Regions from separate parts of the Allobosea sp. GW821-FHT10B12 genome, predicted to be linked through region 2. Evidence: predicted binding sites of a transcription regulator. Region 2 holds the regulator's gene; each other region holds the start of a gene.
What was found. Region 2 encodes PhoB, which activates phosphate uptake and scavenging genes when phosphate is short. Its sites were predicted from a motif close to TGTCATNNANCTGTCAT; they were not measured.
Positions count from the first base shown of each region.

Region 1: a site for PhoB is predicted at 927-943, ahead of AC07O0_RS25840 (cycloisomerase). Genes of this name have one in related genera too.
Region 3: a site for PhoB is predicted at 808-824, ahead of ugpB (sn-glycerol-3-phosphate ABC transporter substrate-binding protein UgpB). Genes of this name have one in related genera too.

Region 1 is NZ_JBWKNL010000010.1:46,423-48,685, forward strand. Features, by position in the region: gene AC07O0_RS25835 (outer membrane protein) at 1-4, shown strand, start outside; gene AC07O0_RS25840 (cycloisomerase) at 14-850, opposite strand; gene AC07O0_RS25845 (class II 3-deoxy-7-phosphoheptulonate synthase) at 964-2,263, opposite strand, start outside.
Region 2 is NZ_JBWKNL010000004.1:221,975-224,237, forward strand. Features, by position in the region: gene phoU (phosphate signaling complex protein PhoU) at 1-683, shown strand, start outside; gene phoB (phosphate regulon transcriptional regulator PhoB) at 824-1,522, shown strand; gene AC07O0_RS15685 (YnfA family protein) at 1,532-1,852, opposite strand; gene AC07O0_RS15690 (NUDIX hydrolase) at 1,861-2,263, opposite strand, start outside.
Region 3 is NZ_JBWKNL010000004.1:415,496-417,758, forward strand. Features, by position in the region: gene AC07O0_RS16615 (fumarylacetoacetate hydrolase family protein) at 1-694, opposite strand, end outside; gene ugpB (sn-glycerol-3-phosphate ABC transporter substrate-binding protein UgpB) at 898-2,214, shown strand.

The sequences.
Region 1 (2,263 bases), on a different contig from region 2:
CTGATCGAGCCGGTCAGCGCTCGAAGCGCTGGCCGATCAGCTCGGACTTCGCCCGGCTGATCATCCACAGGGTGTCCGCGCCGCCGCTGCGATCCCAGGCGATACCCTGGCCCTCGCCCTCGATCGGATAGGTCGCGACCAGCTCCAGCACCGAGCCCATCTTCGGCAGGCGCAGGGCATAGACCTCCTTGTGATCGTGGCCGGTGGCGTAGAGCAGCCCATCCTTGCCCCAGCTGCCGCCCGACATGCTCATCGGCTCGGCCCGCTTGATCACGGCGGCGGGGAAGGTCCAGCCCTGCACCGGCTTCCAGGCCTCGTCGAACTTGACCAGCGTCGTCCAGTAGGAATTGCCATAGGGCTGCTGGCTCTGGCCGAAGACGCGGCTGTAATTGGCAAAGACGCCCCACCAGGCACCGTCATGCCTGTCGAGCCAGGTCAGCGAGCCCAGCAGGATGCCGAAGCTGTGCGAGCCGACATGCTCGAGCGTCTGGGCATCCCAGATCTCGACCGAGCTCGTCATCGGCGAGGCCGGATAGTTGGAATGGGCGGCGTAGAGCTTGCCGTCGACCACCGCGCCGCTGTCGAGATGGATGATCGGGCCGTCTTCGGCCCCCTTCCATTCCTTGACCAGCGCACCGGTTGTCTTGTCGTGCTTGGCGATGGCCCGGTCAGTGATCGCGTAGACATGGGCAGCATCGACTGCTGCGGCCTGGCGGGCGGAGGGAGCCTTGAAGCGCGCGATCTCGACGAAGCGTCCGGCCGGGGCCGCGGGCTTCTTGGCGGCGTCCTGTGCGAACGCCGGAGCCGCGACCAGACAGGCGGCCAGCACGGCTGCAAATTTGAGCTTCATCACCGTATCCCCCGCCTTCGTCGGCTTCAGCCGTTCTCGGCGTCGGCCATGGGAGGCGGGGGGTTAGGTGGTCAAGGTGACGGGCCGATGAAGCCGGTCCGTCACTGTGACGTTCACTCGGCCGCTTCGACCTCAGGCCGGGCGCGGCCGGAGCGCTCGCGCTTGACCAGCTCGGCGACGAGGAAGGCGAGCTCCAGCGCCTGCTCGGCGTTGAGACGCGGATCACAGACCGTATGGTAGCGGTCGTTGAGATCGGCATCGGTCATGCCGCGGGCGCCGCCGGTGCACTCGGTGACGTTCTTGCCGGTCATCTCAAGATGCAGGCCGCCGGCATGCGTCCCTTCGGCCTGGTGCACGGCAAAGAAGTTCTTCACCTCGGTCAGGATCAGGTCGAAGGGTCGGGTCTTGTAGCCGCTCGCCGCCTTGACCGTGTTGCCATGCATCGGATCGCACGACCAGACGACGTTGCGCCCTTCCCGCTTGGTGGCGCGCACCAGAGCCGGCAGGTGGTCGAAGACCTTATCGGCGCCGAAGCGGCCGATCAGGACGAGCCGGCCGGCCTGGTTCTGCGGATCGAGCGCGTCGATCAGCTTGAGCAATTCGTCCGGCTTCAGGGACGGACCGCATTTCAGGCCGATCGGGTTCTTGATGCCGCGGAAATACTCGACATGGGCATGGTCGAGCTGGCGGGTGCGATCGCCGATCCAGACCATGTGGCCGGAGGTGGCGTACCAGTCGCCGGTGGTCGAGTCGGTGCGCGTCATCGCCTGCTCGTAGCCGAGCAGCAGCGCCTCGTGGCTGGTGTAGAAATCCGTCGTCCGCATCTCGGGATGCGTCTCGGGATCGACGCCGATGGCGCGCATGAAGTCGAGCGACTCGGTGATGCGGTCGCCCAGCTCCTGGTAGCGATGCGACTGCGGGCTATCCTTGACGAAGCCGAGCATCCAGCGATGCGCGTTGTCGAGATTGGCGTAGCCGCCGGTCGCGAAGGCACGGATCAGGTTCAGCGTCGCCGCCGACTGCCTGTAGGCCTCGAGCTGCCGGCGCGGGTCGGGAATCCGCGACTCCGCCGTGAACTCGTTATCGTTGATGATGTCGCCCTTGTAGCTCGGCAGTTCGACATCGCCGATCTTCTCGTTCGGCGCCGAACGCGGCTTGGCGAACTGGCCGGCGATACGACCGACCTTCACCACCGGCGAGCCGCCGGCGAAGGTCAGCACCACCGCCATCTGCAGGAACAGGCGGAAGAAGTCGCGGATGTTGTCGGCCGAATGCTCGGCGAAGCTCTCGGCGCAGTCGCCACCCTGAAGCAGGAAGGCCTCGCCGGCCGCGACCTTGCTCAACGCCCGTTTGAGCTTGCGCGCCTCGCCCGCAAAAACCAGCGGCGGAAAGCCGGCGAGCTGCTGCTCAACC
Region 2 (2,263 bases):
AGGGCCTGCGCCGCAGCCTCGCCGAGATGGGCGGCATGTCCGAGCGCATGCTCGGCGACTCCACCGTCGCGCTGGTGCGCCGCGACACCGCGCTCGCCCAGAAGATCATCAGCGCCGACCAGCGCCTCGACAATCTCCAGCGTGAGGTCGAGGAGAAGGCGGTGCTCACCATCGCCCGACGCCAGCCGCTCGCCAACGACCTGCGCGAGCTGATCTCGGCGATCCGCATCGCTGCCGACATCGAGCGCGTCGGCGACCTCGCCAAGAACATCGCCAAGCGCGCCGTCGCGATCTCCGGCCAGTTCTCGCCGCCGCATCGTGCTGTCGTCGGGCTCGAGCATATGAGCCGCCTGGTCCAGGCGCAGCTCAAGGACGTGCTCGACGCCTATGCCGCCAGCAACGAGCAGAAGGCGATGGAAGTCTGGCGCCGCGACGACGAGATCGATGCGCTCTACACCTCGCTGTTCCGCGAACTCCTGACCTACATGATGGAGGATCCGCGCAACATCACCTTCTGCACGCACCTCCTGTTCTGCGCCAAGAATGTCGAGCGCATCGGCGACCACACCACCAACATCGCCGAGACCATCCATTACCTCGTCACCGGCCAGTCCATGGACGAGAGCCGGCCGAAGCTCGACACCACCAACATCCTCGTCGACCTGCCGGCGGCCAATGGCTGAACCGGCGGGCGGCGCGCTTTCCGTGCAGCCGGAACCGGCTGAACGATCAGAATTTGCGCAACTAAAGAGTTGGAGCATGTTCTGATCGCAAAAGTGGTTTCCACTTTTGCGGAACAGGCTCCGAGCGAAAGCGAGACGCAATGCCTGCACGCATCCTGATCGTCGAGGACGAGGAGCCGCTCACCCTGCTCCTGCGCTACAATCTCGAGGCCGAGGGCTTCGAGGTCGACAGCGTGGCGCGGGGCGACGACGCCGAATTGCATCTGCGCGACCATACGCCGGATCTCGTCCTGCTCGACTGGATGCTGCCCGGCCTCTCCGGCATCGAGCTCTGCCGGCGCCTGCGCACGCGCCGCGACACCGAGCGGGTGCCGATCATCATGCTGACCGCCCGCGGCGAGGAGACCGAGCGCGTGCGCGGCCTCGCCACCGGTGCCGACGACTATGTCGTCAAGCCGTTCTCGCTGCCCGAACTGATCGCCCGCATCCAGGCGCTGCTGCGCCGCGCCAAGCCCGGCCATGTCGCCGGCCTGCTCGCGGCCGGCGATCTCGAGCTCGACCGCACGACCCGTCGCGTCCGTCGCGCCGGCGCCGAACTGCATCTCGGCCCGACCGAGTTCCGCCTGCTCGAATTCCTGATGCAGGCGCCAGGCCGCGTCTATTCGCGGGCGCAACTGCTCGATGCGGTCTGGGGCCGCGACGTCTACATCGACGAGCGCACCGTCGACGTCCATGTCGGGCGGCTGCGCAAGGCGATCACCCCGGCCAATTCCAAGGACCCGCTGCGCACCGTGCGCGGCGCCGGCTACGCCTTCGACGAGACTTTTGCCCGCGGCTGACAGCCTCCGTCAGCGCGGCGCGGCGACGATGACCGCCGCGCCGGCGAGGCAGAGCGCGGCGCCGGCAAGATCGTAGCGATCCGGCGGCACCTTCTCGACCAGCGCCATCCAGGTCAGCGACGTCACGATGTAGACGCCGCCATAGGCGGCAAAGGCGCGCCCGGCCGCGGGGCTGTCGGCCAGGGTCAGCAGCCAGGCGAAGGCTGCGAGCGCCAAGACGCCCGGCAGCAGCCACCAGACCGGCTTGTCGAGTTTAAGCCAGGCCCAGAAGGCAAAGCAGCCGGCGATTTCCGCCAGCGCCGCTCCTGCATAGATCGCGAAGGTCGCCATGTCGGTGCCTATGATCGCGGTGCGCAAGCCGTGGCCAGCCTGGCGAAAACCGGGCGATAGGCTTCGGAGGCCAGCGGCGTCAGCGCCTCGGCCTCGCCGAACGTGAACCAGCGGATCTCGCTGTGCTCGTCATTGGCGATCTTGGGTTCGCCGCCGGCCCATTCTGCGACCACAAACAGATGCCAGAGCGCGGGCGTGACGCCATCCGTCTCGGTTGTCTCGATGGTCTCGGCATGGCGAAAGGCTGTCGCCGCGATGCCGAGCTCCTCCTGCAGTTCGCGAACGAGGGCAGCCTCGATGGCCTCGCCCGGCTCGACATGGCCGCCAATGGTGTCCCAGCAGGACGGCCGATTTCGCCGATGCGGAGCCCGCAGGCCCAAGAGAACGCGCTGTCCCTTCAGCGGTAACGCG
Region 3 (2,263 bases), 190 kb from region 2:
TGCCGAGGCTGGCGCCGACGATCCGCCCGTCCGAGGCGACGATGATCACGATCTCCGGCTCGGGATTGTTCCAGCTCGAACCCGGATGCAGGCCGGCATCCGCGCCGGTGCCGACCGCCGACATCGGCGGCGCCTTGGTGAAGATCTCGGCGTCCGGCCCGATCCCGACCTCGAGATACTGGCTCCAGCTGTTCTGGGCGATCAGCACCTCCTTCAGCTTCATCGCCTCGGGCGAGCCAGGCTTCAGCTTGGAGAGGTCGTCGCCGATGAGCTTGCCGATCTCGGTGCGGATCGCGGCCGCGGCCGCCGGGTTGCCGCGGGCCTTCTCCTCGATGACGCGTTCCAGCATCGAGACGGCGAAGGTGACGCCGGCGGCCTTGACCGCCTGCAGGTCGACCGGGGCGAGCAGCCAGGGCTTGCCGTCGTTGCGGTCTGCGGCCGAGCTGTTGGCGAGGAGGTCGGCGAGCGAGCCCAGGCTCTCGCCGGTCGCGGCTCGCAGCGCTGTCGCCGGGTCGGCGGTCTCGCAGAGGTCGCGCATGGTCTGGAAGGTCGCGGTGACGTCGATGACCTCGTTGCCTTCGAGCTTGATCACTGACGGCCCAGCGAGATCCGGCCGCCAGACGCGGCCGGCCAGCGCGGCGCGGTCGGCATCGGCCGGCAAGGTGTTGGCGGGCGTGAGCGAGAGCGAGGCCATGGCTGATCCAGCTTGTGTGCAGTGTACAGGAAGGGTGGCAAGAACAGCCGCTTCCGCAGGAAATCGCAAGTGCGCGGATGCGCGTCCACAGCGGGGCGGAAATGTCATCGTTTTGTCATTGAACTGTCGCCCCGGCTTCATGCTAGCTTGCGCACCAACGACAAGAACGCCCGCGCGTATCGGGGGCTGAGAGGGAGCTGATCATGACCTTCAAATTCAAGACCCTGACCGCGGCCGGCGTGTTCGCACTCGCCGCTGCTTCGCCGGCTATGGCGCAGACCGAAATCCAGTGGTGGCACGCCATGACCGGCGCCAACAACGACGTCGTCGTCAAGCTGGCCGAGGAGTTCAACGCCTCGCAGAAGGACTACAAGGTCGTCGTCGCCTATAAGGGTTCCTACCCGGACACGCTGAACGCCGGCATCGCCGCCTTCCGCGCCGGCAACGCCCCGCACATCATGCAGGTCTTCGAGGTCGGCACCGCGACGATGATGTCGGCCAAGGGCGCGATCAAGCCGGTCGCCGACGTGATGAAGGACGCGGGCGAGAAGTTCGATCCCAAGAGCTATCTGCCGGCGATCACCGGCTACTATTCGACGACGAAGGGCGAGATGCTCTCCTTCCCGTTCAACTCGTCCTCGATGGTGATGTGGTACAACAAGGACGCGCTGAAGAAGGCCGGCCTGCCGGAAGCCCCGCCGAAGACCTGGCCCGAAGTGTTCGAGGCCGCCAAGAAACTGAAGGCCGCCGGCTTCGACAAGTGCGGTTTCTCGACCGCCTGGACCACCTGGGCCAATATCGAGCAGCTCGGCGCCTGGCACAACGTGCCGGTCGGCACCAAGGCCAACGGCTTCGATGGCTTCGACACCGAGTTCCGCATCAACAGCGATCTCTTCGTCAAGCACCTGACAAACCTCGCCAACCTGCAGAAGGAAGGCGTGTTCTCCTATTCCGGCCGCACCAACACCGGCGAGGGCCGCTTCACCTCGGGCGAGTGCCCGCTCTTCCTGACCTCCTCGGCCTTCTTCGGCAACGTCAAGGCCAACGCCAAGTTCGACTGGTCGAATGCGCCGATGCCGTATTATCCGGATGTCGCCGGCGCCCCGCAGAACTCGATCATCGGCGGTGCCTCGCTCTGGGTCATGGGCGGCAAGAAGGCTGACGAGTACAAGGGCGTCGCCAAGTTCTTCACCTTCCTGTCCGACGTCGACCGGCAGGTGAAACTGCACACCGAGTCGGGCTATCTGCCGATCACCAAGGCGGCCTATGAGAAGGTCAAGGCTTCGGGCTTCTACAAGCAGAACCCCTATCTCGAGACCCCGCTGCTCGAGCTCAACAATAAGGAACCGACCGACAACTCCCGCGGCGTCCGCTTCGGCGGCCTGGTCCAGATCCGCGACATCTGGTCGGAGGAGATCGAGGCGGCCCTGAACGGCCAGAAGACGCCGAAGGCGGCGCTCGATGCGGCCAATGACCGTGGCAACCAGGCGCTGCGCCAATTCGAGCGCACCGCCAAGTGAAACAAGAATGATCGAAGGCCGGGACCATAATCCCGGCCTTCCTTGCTGC